Regions from separate parts of the Paenibacillus sp. FSL W7-1088 genome, predicted to be linked through region 3. Evidence: riboswitches for the same ligand, from Rfam matches in the RefSeq annotation. Region 3 holds a riboswitch; each other region holds the start of a gene.
What was found. A riboswitch is a leader RNA that binds a small molecule or an ion and turns the genes downstream of it on or off. The one in region 3 is predicted to bind cyclic di-AMP.
Positions count from the first base shown of each region.

Region 1: it holds a riboswitch for cyclic di-AMP, as region 3 does, so the genes downstream of both, MKY42_RS07350 (hypothetical protein) here and MKY42_RS19340 (3D domain-containing protein) in region 3, are expected to answer to the same signal.
Region 2: it holds a riboswitch for cyclic di-AMP, as region 3 does, so the genes downstream of both, MKY42_RS00535 (C40 family peptidase) here and MKY42_RS19340 (3D domain-containing protein) in region 3, are expected to answer to the same signal.
Region 4: it holds a riboswitch for cyclic di-AMP, as region 3 does, so the genes downstream of both, MKY42_RS10965 (C40 family peptidase) here and MKY42_RS19340 (3D domain-containing protein) in region 3, are expected to answer to the same signal.

Region 1 covers NZ_CP150216.1:1,644,724-1,648,093, reverse strand. Annotated here, with positions in the region: gene MKY42_RS07360 (Nramp family divalent metal transporter) at 1-276, shown strand, start outside; gene MKY42_RS07355 (HAD family hydrolase) at 419-1,111, opposite strand; gene MKY42_RS07350 (hypothetical protein) at 1,275-1,673, opposite strand; cyclic di-AMP (ydaO/yuaA leader) riboswitch at 1,791-1,966, opposite strand; gene MKY42_RS07345 (glutathione peroxidase) at 2,333-2,809, shown strand; tRNA gene MKY42_RS07340 (tRNA-Leu) at 2,956-3,038, opposite strand.
Region 2 covers NZ_CP150216.1:108,834-112,203, reverse strand. Annotated here, with positions in the region: gene MKY42_RS00540 (hypothetical protein) at 1-744, shown strand, start outside; cyclic di-AMP (ydaO/yuaA leader) riboswitch at 997-1,134, shown strand; gene MKY42_RS00535 (C40 family peptidase) at 1,138-1,608, shown strand; gene MKY42_RS00530 (GNAT family N-acetyltransferase) at 2,009-2,503, shown strand; gene MKY42_RS00525 (cytochrome c) at 2,654-3,013, shown strand; gene rbsK (ribokinase) at 3,353-3,370, opposite strand, start outside.
Region 3 covers NZ_CP150216.1:4,323,852-4,327,221, reverse strand. Annotated here, with positions in the region: gene MKY42_RS19350 (ABC transporter substrate-binding protein/permease) at 1-493, shown strand, start outside; gene MKY42_RS19345 (amino acid ABC transporter ATP-binding protein) at 480-1,202, shown strand; cyclic di-AMP (ydaO/yuaA leader) riboswitch at 1,489-1,685, shown strand; gene MKY42_RS19340 (3D domain-containing protein) at 1,688-2,356, shown strand; gene MKY42_RS19335 (polysaccharide deacetylase family protein) at 2,491-3,279, opposite strand.
Region 4 covers NZ_CP150216.1:2,360,666-2,364,035, reverse strand. Annotated here, with positions in the region: gene pelA (pectate lyase) at 1-708, opposite strand, end outside; cyclic di-AMP (ydaO/yuaA leader) riboswitch at 1,119-1,250, shown strand; gene MKY42_RS10965 (C40 family peptidase) at 1,256-1,720, shown strand; gene MKY42_RS10960 (carboxymuconolactone decarboxylase family protein) at 1,826-2,155, opposite strand; gene MKY42_RS10955 (hypothetical protein) at 2,274-2,492, opposite strand; gene MKY42_RS10950 (hypothetical protein) at 2,616-2,945, opposite strand; gene MKY42_RS10945 (xanthine phosphoribosyltransferase) at 3,044-3,370, opposite strand, start outside.

The sequences.
Region 1 (3,370 bases), 2.7 Mb from region 3:
CGACTGGTAACACGTCTGATTGCAATCATCCCGGCCGTCATCGTAACAGCCATTGCCGGAGAGCACGGAACAGAGGAACTGCTGATTCTGAGCCAGGTTGTGCTGTCACTGCAGCTTCCCTTTGCCGTCATTCCACTGGTGATGTTTACGAGTGACAAAAAAAGCATGGGGGCTTTTGTCAACAAGCCGTGGCTCCAAATCATCTCCTGGATCATCGCTGGAGTTATCGTTGTCCTGAATGTGTATCTGATTATCCAGACCATTATGTTGTTCTAGGTTACATGGAACTACGCCGTATTTTGTCTAACTCAAAAAGGCTGATCAACTCAAGTAACGCATCCCTTGAGACGATCAGCCTTTTATATGTTTGAGCATTAACCTGATCCATACTAACCGGATCTTAAAAAACGCACTTCATTTAGTTGTCCGAATTCGGAGTTACCATCAACAATGGAAGAAGCTCCTCCAGTGATTTAATCGTCCAGTCTGGACGTTCTGCATCCGCAAGCTCCGGCTGGAACCTGCCATAACCCTGCAAAATCCGGATCGTGTGCATACCCAGCTTCTTAGCTGGAATAATATCATTATCGATCCTGTCGCCGATCATGACCGCTTCCTCGGGTTTACATCCCGCCTGTTTCAACGCTACAGCATACAATTCAGGATCAGGCTTGGACACTCCTTCTTCAGCCGAACAGGCCAGCACATCCACATACTTGCGCAAGCCGTAGCTATTCAGTCGATTTTCCGTCCCCGGGCTCTGATTGGCAATGATACCAATCTTATAGTGCTGCGACAACGTCTGAAGAACAGCGTCGGCTGACGGGAAGGGTCGCTCAAGCTCTTTGCGGAACTTCAGCTTCTCCTGTATCTGTTCCCGGTGCCCCTCATCGCTGATCAGAGTACGAATAGCCAATTTCATCGGCCATTGCTCGTAATTTCGGTAGGAGGCCGCAAATATGTCTCGCACCGTCTGCATCTCCACCTGATAACCAAGCGCACAAGCTTCACGAACGAACTGACCGATAATATCATCTACCGGCTCCCATTCGTCCACGAGCGTATCCCCCACATCAAAGAACAACCATTGTATTCCACGTACATCCGGCACGCCTATTCCTCCTCGTTAGCCACAGGAAATTATCCCTATTTCCCAAACCATAAAAAAGAAGACCCACCATCATGCATGAGTCTCCTCAAGAATCCGTTTTATTCATGATTTCAATTATAACAGGCAGCTGACACTGGATCAATCACAGGAATAGTACGAGTCACTAGCCATTAAGCAGAAATCCAACTTCCCCGTTCAAGGAATATACAATACGGTCTGCTCCCATTCCCCGATAGATCCCTTTGGGATGACTTTGTTCGGTAATCACACACAGGGACTTGGATGTCCAGGATCGGCAGATCTGCAAATATCGACAGGTTAGGTTTAGGCTATTTTCAAAAATAAAAACATTGCCGACACTGCCTTGCGGCAAAAACCATTTCTGAGCTGCAGCCGTGTTCATGCGAATGACATGCTCTACACCGATTCTCCGGAGCCTGCGCTCTTCCCCTGCACTGTTAGTCAGAACGGCAAACGGCATTTTTTTGTACATCAGCAATTTGATAAATTTACGTCCTGCTTCATTTGGAGCAGTCACTAAGATCATCTCTTTATCCATCATTCGTTCCTCCCTTGGCGTGAAAAGACAACAAAAAAGAAGCGTGGGGGACCAAGGCCTCCCGGACGCTTCTTCAATAATCCATAGCAAAAAGACACTATGAACCAGCGTACGGCTTGTTGCCTCTCCCTTTAACGCTTACGAGGTTAGCTGACGGATTCGGGCGCGAGAGTCGCCCTATTTCCGGCTGTCACCGGAAAATTCACCCCATGGATGCCCACTGTCCTGGACAGTTCATCCTGTTGGTTCCCCCGTTTCCCACCCATGAATGAATGGAAACTCAGCGATTAAAACATCGTTCTTATATCATCATAATCAGAGCGATATTATCGTTTGTTTCGTTTTTCATGTAAAATTTAATTTAAATTGGAATTACGATATGAATCATACACCCGTGCCATATTGGTGTAAAGTCTGCGCAGATCACCGAATCGACGGATTTTTGCCATTTCACATCAATAATAGCGCTTACAACACATCCATTCTCTACCCATCTCTTCAAAGCTCTCTAATTCTCTCTCTAGCGAAAATAAGGTAGCAAATCAGTCACAGATCATACACGACAGCTTGAAATGGAGTTAAAAAAGCAATATAAATTTTGCAATATTTAATTGCAATCAATATAATAGAGGATATAAGAAAATGAGATGGAGGCGATTTTCATGTCAGTCTACGACTACAAAGTAAACACCCTTCGCGGTCAGGAAGTTGAAATGTCCAACTATCGTGACAAAGTACTGCTTATCGTAAATACAGCAAGCCAATGCGGCCTTACACCTCAATTCAAAGGTCTGCAAGAACTTCAGGACAAGTTTAAAGACTCCCCATTTGAAGTTCTTGGTTTTCCAAGCAACCAGTTTGCACAGGAAAAGGGCTCCTCTGACGATATTGCTGAGTTCTGCCAGATGAACTATGGTGTCAGCTTCCCGATGTTTGAGAAAATTGATGTGAATGGTTCAAGCGCTCACCCTCTATTCCAGCATCTTACCAAAGAAGCACCGGGCGTACTCGGCTCCAAAGCCATCAAATGGAACTTCACCAAGTTCCTTGTGGATCAGAACGGTCGTGTTGTGAAGCGGTATGCTCCCAAAACAACACCTGATAAAATTGAAGCAGACATCAAAGCATTGCTTAAATAACAAGTAAAGGCCATCCCACCCCGGCAGACAGCATGAGCATGCATTCAGGGGAATCGGATGACCTTTTTTTTCGGACCCGGTTACTGTAAAAAACACAAAAAAAGAAGCTCCCCATACGGGAAGCTTCTTCTTAATCGTTCTTATGATGCGGTCGAGAGGACTCGAACCTCCACGGGTATACACCCACTACCCCCTCAAGATAGCGTGTCTGCCATTCCACCACGACCGCATGTCGTAAATAATCGGCAACAGAATTGATTATACCCGGTTCATGTTTAAAAGTAAAGCATTTTTATTAATATTATTTTAACTGCGCTTTTCCTCCCATAAATCGTATAATCTCGTCATTTTCTCCTACGAAGTGCATATGATTAAATTTGATCTCGTTTGTATATCCGATTAGGCTGATCACTCTACTTTCTTTATGACCACTCTTCATATTCTCTCAGTAGAACATAACTTATAAAGTTATATAAAATAACATTAAATAGATTTTATAGTTAAACAACCAAGAAACTATTGACAAAAAGCGGATATTTATGTGAATATATATATCATATA
Region 2 (3,370 bases), 3.1 Mb from region 3:
TATCGAATGGTTCAGTCAGCTGTGGTCCCGCTGCTCCTGCGTTATCCTGACCCTGATGTAGGGGAACTCAGTACAATTTTATTCAAAATGGAGAGCCAACTCGGCCTGACAACGAATCCGGAGGTCCATCGCTATTTATGGATTTTAGGGGCTATGCTGCTGCTACGGATGCTGATTAGCCCTCTCATTCAGGCAGGGCTGCTCTACTCGCTCCAGCATTATAATCATTCGGAAGAGCGCATTCCATTCATTCGTGGCATCAAAAATTTGTGGAAACCGATGCTGTTGCTTTACACCATTCGTACCCTTTTGCTGCTGCTGCCTGCTTATTGGCTCGCACCAAAGCTCTATTCTATCTTTATGGAAGGTTTTCATTCCCTCCATCTGCTCTTGCCTGGTATTCCCTATGTTGCTGGTTGGATTGTATACGGGTGGGTTATCCATCATATCCTGCTCTACATGCAGTTTGGTATCTCAGCTCCTGATGGGGAAGGCGGAGCGCGTGGTACGTTTCAAGCTCTATGGATTGCACTACGCCAGGTCATCACTCTGATCGGCATCGCTGTCATGCTGGGCGGCCTTCATCTGCTGGTCTTTGGTGCCTTTACTTCAGCTTCATGGTTACTAACGGGTTTAACTGGTCTTATACTACAACAGACGTATCCACTTGCCCGGTGCTTGCTAAGCCTATGGAAAATATGCGCCCATTTCCGGTTATGGCAGTCCAATTCGATCAAGGATTAACGTGCACGGTTAAAAATGGTTACCATCTCTATGTAAAGTTGTTTTCATCAAAAGCCTTTAAACAAGCAAACCTCGACCTTTCCCCGTCAAAGGTCGAGGTTTTTTTTGCTAATTTTGTTGTTAAACGTTGCCAAAGTGATATACCTCTGTTACAATAATCGCAGTGAGTTTTTAGTAACAACTTTGTAATCTTTACCTTCATATTTGTAACTACTTAAAATTTAATCGTCATTTCTTGATTTCGCAGGTGCATAACTAGCATAGCCAAATTCCTAGCACCTGGGAAGCGGGGGAACCAGTTATGGGTGAATTGATCTTGCAACAGAGGGATCATAGGGGACCTTCAACCGAATCCTTAAGCTAACCTCGCAGGCATTGGAAGGGGTATATCTCTTGTTTAAAAAGAAATTAACCGCAGCTGTACTTAGCCTCACATTTGCATTATCGCTTGGAGCAGGCAGCGCATTCGCAGATTCAAAAATGGACCAAGTCATTGATTCAGCAATGGGAACTACATACAAAAGCGGAGGAACAACGCTTAACGGCTTTGACTGCTCTGGGTTCACAAGTTATGTATTCGACAAGCTGGGTATTGATCTGGCTCGCCAATCGAGTTCACAATTCGACATGGGTGATTCGGTATCCCGTATGGAAATGAGACCAGGTGATCTGGTATTCTTCAATACAACGGGTAAAGGGGTCTCGCACGTAGGGATCTTTGTAGGGGATGGAAAGTTTGCACACTCCTCTTCTTCCAAAGGAGTTACCATCAGCGAATTAAGTGAAAGCTACTGGGCTAACCGCTATGTTGGCGCTAAACGCATTATGAGCACGGACGCATATGAGACATTGGCCATCGACTAGGGACAAGCTGAGCAACGTCATGCTGGAACAATAAAACTACTGTAACGAAGCATAATAGAACCGTCTGGTACATTCTCCGCAGGAATGGATCCGGCGGTTTTTTTGTGCTTCGTTTCCTTCAAAGCATTCGGGATAGCGATCAAACCTAAGTTTAAGTTTTTTAGAGCTATTTTCATTGCTTCGTCCGTGCTCTTATCATGTTTTTACCCATCCTACTATAATATAAACGAAATTACCGGAACTTTTGTTTCACTTTTTTTTCTAAAACGAGGACTTGCCAAATGAACGCCTCTTTTGTAGAGTGAAAACAAGCTTAGATATGGAATGACATATGGATATAGATATGGACAAATCAAAATCATTATCGCTTGTTCACAATGAGAGGAGCGTGCAGTTTTGTATGGATGAAGCCCCTGTGACGTTTCACGTTGTGCCCATGCAAGAAGAACATGCGGAGCTCATCTGCGATTGGCAGTATGACCCGCCTTATAATATTTATAGCTGGCTGCCCTGGGAGCAAATGAAAGCACTTGAAGTAGAATTCGGCGATCCCCAGCTACGGAAGGAACAATATGCGGTGGTGCTGGGAGAGGATGAGCAGATTTGCGGTTTCGCTCAATACTTCCCGCTTGAAGGTGTCACCCGCATTGGGCTTGGCATGCACCCCGATCGATGTGGCCATGGGCAAGGGAAGGCTTTTGTCTTGGCCATTGTGCAGGAAGCCATTCGCCGGAACCCTGCAAACGAAATTGATCTGGAAGTTCTGACCTGGAATGACCGGGCCATTCGCGTCTATCTCAAAGCCGGATTTGTTACGAAGGATACATACGAACGACAGACACCGAGCGGTTTGAAACCTTTTTACTGTATGGTCTATGAAGGTCCACGCGAATAAATAGTGCATAAAATCACCCTAAAAAGTCCCCGGTTATGTGATTAGTTCAAAAAATTACCACAAAATGCTATGATGTCACTACAGGTTCCGTTATAATGATATGGATAGTTTCAAGTTAGATGATCTTTCATTCTGGAGGGGACATAAGGGATGCACAAATGGATCATGAGCGGGGTATTTTTTGCAGCGTGCGCTTTAGCTATTGTACTAATGTTTACGCTTCCAGGGAAAGAGGAAGTTGCAGAAGAAGCGAAACCGACGATGCCACAAGTTACAATGGATGCAGGACAGGCTGAGGCACTGGTCAAAGCAAACTGTATTACCTGCCACGGTGATCAGCTTCAAGGGGGTATGGGCCCTAGTCTGCAGAAGATTGGTAGCCAGGACGATGTGGAGAAGATTTATACCACGATTGTCAAAGGTAAAAGCGGCGGTATGCCTTCGTTCAAAGACAAGCTGAAGGATGAAGAAATCGCGAATATTGCGATGTGGCTGGCGGAGAAGAAGTAAGGCTAGAAGACTAAGGCAGCGAATCATAGGATTCAGATTACACGCGTGTTAAAGCGAGGGACCCCAACCGTCCTTTCGCTCTCACGCATGCTCCAAGCCATCATCGCTCTGGATGCACCACGTAGTCGATCGTATTCCAGTGGTCGCTGAATTGATCAACTGTTCATAAGAAGAAGAGGCTCTTATTCCCCCTGTCGGGAGAGTAAGAGCCTCTTGGTCATATTCATGTGTTCAATGCGTAGGATGCTCCAGTAAGAAACATACGAGCCATGGCTATCCGGCTGCATAAGCGATCCCGATACAGCTGTCTATGACTCGTTCTAAGCAAAGCATCATACTTTACGGCGTCTTTGCCTG
Region 3 (3,370 bases):
CGTTGAAGTTATTCGTGGTACACCAATGCTGGTTCAATTGATGATTATCTATTACGGGCTTGCCTTGACGTTCGGTATTACATTTTCGCCGCTTCAGGCGGGGATTATCACACTATCCATTAATAGTGGTGCCTATCTTGCGGAGATTTTCCGTGCTGGTATACAGGGTGTGGATCGCGGCCAACTGGAAGCAGCTCGTTCCCTAGGAATGGGCAGAGGTGCGGCCATGCGCTTCATCGTGCTCCCACAAGCGTTCAAAGCGGTGTTGCCGGCGATCGGTAATGAGTTCGTGACCATTATCAAGGAATCCTCCATTATCTCGGTTATCGGTATGGTGGACATTATGTACCAGGCAAGTGTGGTCAAAAATATTACGTATCAAGGGATGAATCCATTCCTGATTGCGGCAGCCATCTACTTTGTGCTGACGTTCATTTTGTCCAAACTGCTGGGTCGACTGGAAAGGAAGTTGGGTGCAAGTGATAGACGTTAGACAATTATATAAATCCTATGATAAGAACGAAGTGCTTAAAGGCATTAACGTAACGATTGGCAAAGGCGAGGTTGTCGTGGTCATCGGTCCGTCCGGATCGGGGAAAAGTACCTTTTTGCGTTGTCTGAACTTACTGGAGAAACCTACTTCCGGTGAGATTAACTTTGAGGGAGTTTCGATCACTGACCCGAAACACAACATTAATGCAACTCGTGAAAAAATGGGGATGGTATTCCAGCATTTCAATCTGTTTCCGCACAAAACGGTGCAGCAGAACATTACGATTGCTCCCATTAAAGTGAAGAAACAGCCTGCACATGAAGCGGAACAAATCTGTGCAGATTTGCTCAAGACGGTGGGCCTCTCTGACAAAAAAGACGCCTATCCAAATCAGCTGTCCGGTGGACAGAAACAACGGATAGCTATTGCAAGAGCGCTCGCGATGCAGCCGCATGTCATGCTCTTTGACGAGCCAACGTCTGCACTGGACCCTGAAATGGTGGGTGAAGTCCTGGATGTTATGAAGCGGCTTGCAGAGGGCGGCATGACCATGGTTATTGTGACGCATGAGATGGGCTTCGCACGCGAAGTGGGTGACCGCATCCTGTTTATGGATGGCGGGGTAATTGTAGAAGAAGGAACGCCTGCTGAAGTGTTCGGTGAGCCCAAGCATGCACGTACACGTGACTTCCTTGCTAAAGTGCTCTAATACATCCAAGTTATTCAGGATGAAGATCAGGATGAAATTGCAAAATCTATACTTTGGATGAGAATTTCATCCCCTCATACATCCCTGTCGACGACCCGTCGGCAGGGATTGTTTTGTTATGTAAGGAAACGCACGGATTAACATAAAAAGTAACGTTTCTGTCATCAGCGATATAAGCTCAAATAGACATTTTTTTGAAAAAAACCGCTTAGATTCAGCCATGATGTTGAAGTGAATTAGACAGATGGTAACATTTACTACGACTCTTGGTTACAAAATTGTGATATATTTGTTCCTGCCGAAACTTCCGGAGTTGGGAGTGCGGGGGATGTAACGATGCAGAGTGTGCTTGGGGAAGAATCATTTGCACACGGCTTGGGGTGAATTAGGGCTACATAAATTCTTAATGTAATTGAACCTATAGGGTGGTTTCCTCCATCCGAATCCGACAACTAACTTCGCAGGCATAATGAGGGAGGAAGACCATGATTAACAAGAAACGTATAGCCAAAACAGCAACAGCTTTGCTGACAGCAGCAATGCTCATTCAGGCCGTTCCGGCTCACGCTGATTCAGTTCATGTGGCCAAAGAGGGGGATACCTTCTATACCTTATCCAAACAATACGGAGTTGGACTTAACGCTCTTATCAAAGCTAACAATGACATTTCAGCTTACAACATTTATGGTGGTTTGAAAATTACGATTCCTGGAAAAACAACGTACACAGCTTCTGCTGCAGAAGCTAAAACGGAGGCTAAAACGATCACTACTGCAAGTCTTGACGTTAATGCAGATAGTAAAGTTGTACAAGCCTGGGGAAAAACGTTTGATTACAGCAAAGCGGTCGATGTCAAAGCAACAGCATACTCCGCGGACGCTTCCGAAAATGGAGGATGGGGTGCTGTGGACTACTTCGGTAACCCGCTCGAATTGGGAACCATTGCAGTAGACCCAAGTATTATTCCATTGGGAACTAAGGTACTGGTAACAGGTCATACACACCCAGGACTGCCAAAACAGGCATTTGTCGCTACGGCTCGTGATGTGGGCAGCGCCATTAAAGGCCATAAGATCGATATCTTTATTCCTGGCAGCAAACAATCCGTGAGCACATTTGGTATTCAGGATGTTGAACTTTACATTTTGAAATAAAAATCAAAGCGTAGCTGCACATCATCATATGTGATTCCAACTAAATCTAAATTAAACAGTAAAGGGTGTCCCTTAATCACGAGAATGTGATTGAAGGGCACCCTTTTGAATATCCGACTTCTGGATTCTTTGACCTATTTGCCCTTTGGCAGTTCTAGCATTTCGTCCAAAGTCACCAGCTCGTACCCGCGGTTACGCAATTCCTCGATAACTTCAGGCAACGCCTCGATGGACCCACTCAGCTTTGATCCGACACCGCCTCCTGCATGCTGAAGAACAATGGAACCCGGTTTGACGGCGGACAGGATGTTTTGTTTGACTTCCTCTTTGGAGAGGCCCTTCCAGTCCAGGGAATCGACATTCCAGTTCACAATGCTGTAATGTTGTTTGGCTGCCCATTGCAGCTGCTGCTCGTTAATGTCGCCGTAAGGTGGACGAATCATTTTGGGTGTGTACCCCACCAGATCCCGAATAATATCCCCGGTATGTAAGATTTGTTTGCGAAATGCATTCATGGTCAGCTTACTGAACTCCGGGTGATTGTAGCTGTGATTGCCAACAATATGCCCTTCCTTCACCATGCGTTTCACTAAATCCGGATGTTTCTCGGCGCGATGTCCCACAATGAAAAACGTAGCCCGCACCTTGTGTTTTTTTAGAATATCCAACACCTGCGGGGTGAACCGTGGATCAGGTACGTCATCAAAAGTCAGTGCGACCTTTTTTGTCGAGGGGCCATTCGTTTTGAATGTATCCGCATATTTCTGTCGGAGCTGTCCCAGCGTCAGCTGCTCCTCTTCGGAAGAATCAGACTTCGAAGCAGGTTCGGTTTGCGGGCTTGAAGAAGCCCATAACTGAGCAGGAGCGTAACTTCCTCCCAGAAGAATGACCATGATGGATAACATGATGAGGCGTATACGCATGTTAGTGCCTCCTTTTCCCAAATTGCGTTCTCTTTGGTATGCCCGGGGCCATCCGTATTTATGCATGATGTGAGATGTTTCATTGCTGATT
Region 4 (3,370 bases), 2.0 Mb from region 3:
GGCAGTAATTTTGGAGTTAGCCGGTCTAGTTTTTAAAAACTTCACAATTGTACTGCTCTCTCCAGCACTCAGAGAAGGCACTTCATAAATCCTAGCGCCTGCAGGTTTAAGGGTACTGGAATCATGCTGCTGCCCCCATGCAGTCAGTTTACCGTTCGCTACAACCTGTGTATTGAGAATAGCCTCTACACCTTTGGCAACTGATTTTTTACTACGATCTGCAAGAGAGCTGTCGATGAATGAGAAATCTCCTTTACGTGCACCTACTTCATCCAGCATGTACATGACATTAATCATGGCATCGTCGTTGAAGGTGATGTGCTTGTGATAACCGGAGCTTTGGTATACCTGTGGCCAACCCCCATTGGAGTACTGCATATTCAGCAAAAAGTTGATTCCTTTGATGGCAGCAGCCGAATAACGCGGATCATTCGTCTTTTTGAATTCCTTGGCTAACCTTCTAATTTCTGAGTATGTAGCTTTGTTATCAATCGTAGATTTGGCCCACTCACCACTTGTTTCTTTGTAATCCTTCTTCCATCCCCCGTCTGGATGTTGATTCTTCAAAATGTCCGAGATACTTGCTGTCGTTCCAGAGGCGTCTGCAGCAGAGACCTTAGCAGCAGGCTGAAATACCATTCCGACAACGGAGAAAACCATTGTACATGCCATAACCAAAGATGCAAACCTTGTTTTTGCCTTCAACATAGATTAGAAACACTCCTCAATTCATTTTCTGCAAACTGTTCCCCTGCTAATCTATCCCCCTTATATTTGTTTTATAATCAAACTATTTCTTTTAATCCAATAAATGGAATGCACAAAAAGAATTCTATGCAAAAAGATGAATTTTGTCAATATTTGCAACAACATGTAACAAATTCTTTGGACAACCTATAATTATCGTCTAATTGGATGTGAGAAAGCCAATAAATTGTCCAATTTCTCTCCTTCTGAAACAGTAGTTACTTTTTTGTCATTTATTAGAACCCATCATTCGAGTTATTTCTACATAAAAAGCGATAATTCCGTTAACATTGAGATGATAAGAAGGGTTCAAGATCGGTTTGACATTTTCGCATTTATGCAATATAGTTTCAAAAGGTTACAAAAACTTAATTATTCATTTGCCGAGTTTCATGTTTGAAAACGGGGGAACCATTTTGGGTGAATTATTCTTATACATAGGAAATATAGGGAACCTTCTACCGAACCCTTAGCTAACTCCGTAGGCATCGAAGGGAGAACAACAATTTTGAAAAAGCTTATCATTTCTATTTTTGGAGCAGCAGTTCTATTTACATCCGGTGCAGCAAGCACAGAGGCAAGCAGTATTAACACCGTCGTTAACAACATGACAGGCATTCCTTACAAATGGGGCGGCACGACACTCGCCGGGTTTGATTGCTCTGGATTTATGAGATATATTTTCAACAAATATAGCATTGAATTACCACGTACTTCCCAGCAGCAAGCGAAGGCCGGAACACCGGTATCCAAAGCTAATCTGCGTACAGGTGACCTGGTATTCTTTAATACGATGGGCAATGGCATTTCTCATACAGGAGTATATATCGGGGGCGGACAGTTCGCTCATGCTTCCAGCAGTAAGGGTGTCAGCATCACCCAATTATCCAATCCATATTTCAATGATCGTTATGTAACAGCACGCCGGGTAACAGGTCAGTTTATGTATAACAAAATGCTGGGCAAAATATAAGTTTGATTGGAAATAGCGCAAAGAGGAGGCTCCGGGTGAATCCGGGACCTCCTCTTTGTTTTGGGGCTTTTGTTTACAAATCCGCTGTGCTGTAGACTTCTATACTTAATGTAGAGCCTTCTGTACTCTCATTGCACCTTGAGACAACGCATGGCCTCCGCCTACGGCTCCAGCCACAGCAACCGTCTCCATAATCTCCTGATCGGTCGCTCCTTTGGCACGCGCCTCTTCCACATGGTAAAACGTACATACCTCATTGTTTGCAAACAAACCAATGCCCAGTGCAATCAGCTGTTTGGTCTTGGCATCAATTTCCCCAGCCTGAAAACATTCTCCAGTGAACTCATGATAAGACTTCACCACAGCTGGCAGCACGTCGCTTAATTCACCAATCTGATCTTTATAGGCATGAACCTTATCATTCATCAATGTCATGGTTACCGCACATCCTCTCGGCTGATATGTTACAAGCTCTCACTGTACCTATCTTTTCACCCGAGAGGTGCAATTATGCCAAAACACCCATGGTAAATGAACCTAAAAAACGCATGTCCTATTCTTCGAGCGGACTCTTACGTGGCTCGCTGAACAACTGATACTGATAATTCCGGTCCAGCTTGACCACACGACGATTCTGACGGCGAATGAGCACCTGCTCCCCGTCCCAGGCAACCACAATGCCTGTCACATCATTGGACTGAATTTCGTCCCGTACTACCCTTACTTTTTCACCCGATAAACGCAGTGCATCCAATTCTTCATCACTGATCATATTCATGGCGCCTACTTTCCCAAAAAAATTATTTACAAAAAGAGACCTAAATGAAAAGTCATTTAGGTCTCACGTGACTGTATTGGACTGTCATGTCATTCGAAAGTATGTCCCGACTGAAAGTTACCGCTGCGCGTGCTCTTTGCTGTCGTTCTTCTCAAACCAAAAATCAAGCACTTTGGCGGACATCACACGTTCTTCAAGGTACTCCACTTGATGCGGTGTAAATTGTTCTTTCCAAGAGAAGGACAACTCTTCGCACAAGCCTACAATCGTCAGCAATTCTGACCAGGCAACGTAGCGTTTGTACCAGAAAAATTGAGGATGTTCAATCATATAGGGATAAAGGTCATCGAATTCCGTATGTTTACAATCCAGGGCACGCTCAAAATGTACTTTCGATTCCGCCAGCTTATCAATAAAAAATTGTTCTGTTGCCGGTTGGTTACCCATGGTGTTGCCTCCTCTCCCTAACATAACCCCATTATAAATGAAATCAGCGGTCATGCAAAGGCATTGTTATAAAAATAGGCACTTTTTCCTTTAAAAAGTCACAATTCGTTATCGTCAAATTGCACGGTGCCATCGTTCAAAGAACGAATACGCACCAACGCTTCAACCGGAATGCCCTGCTCACGAATGGTGCGCGCTCCGGCCTGAAAACATTTTTCGACCACGACACCGAATCCAACCAGTTCCGCACCCGAACGTTCGATAATTTTGATGACACCACGAGCGGCATCGCCATTGGCAATGATATCGTCAATAAACAAAATACGGTCATTCTCATGAATATATTCACGGGACACCATAATATCCGTTACAATCCCTTTGGTAAAAGAAGGTACTCTTTCACAGTAGGCATCGGGGTCAGCCAA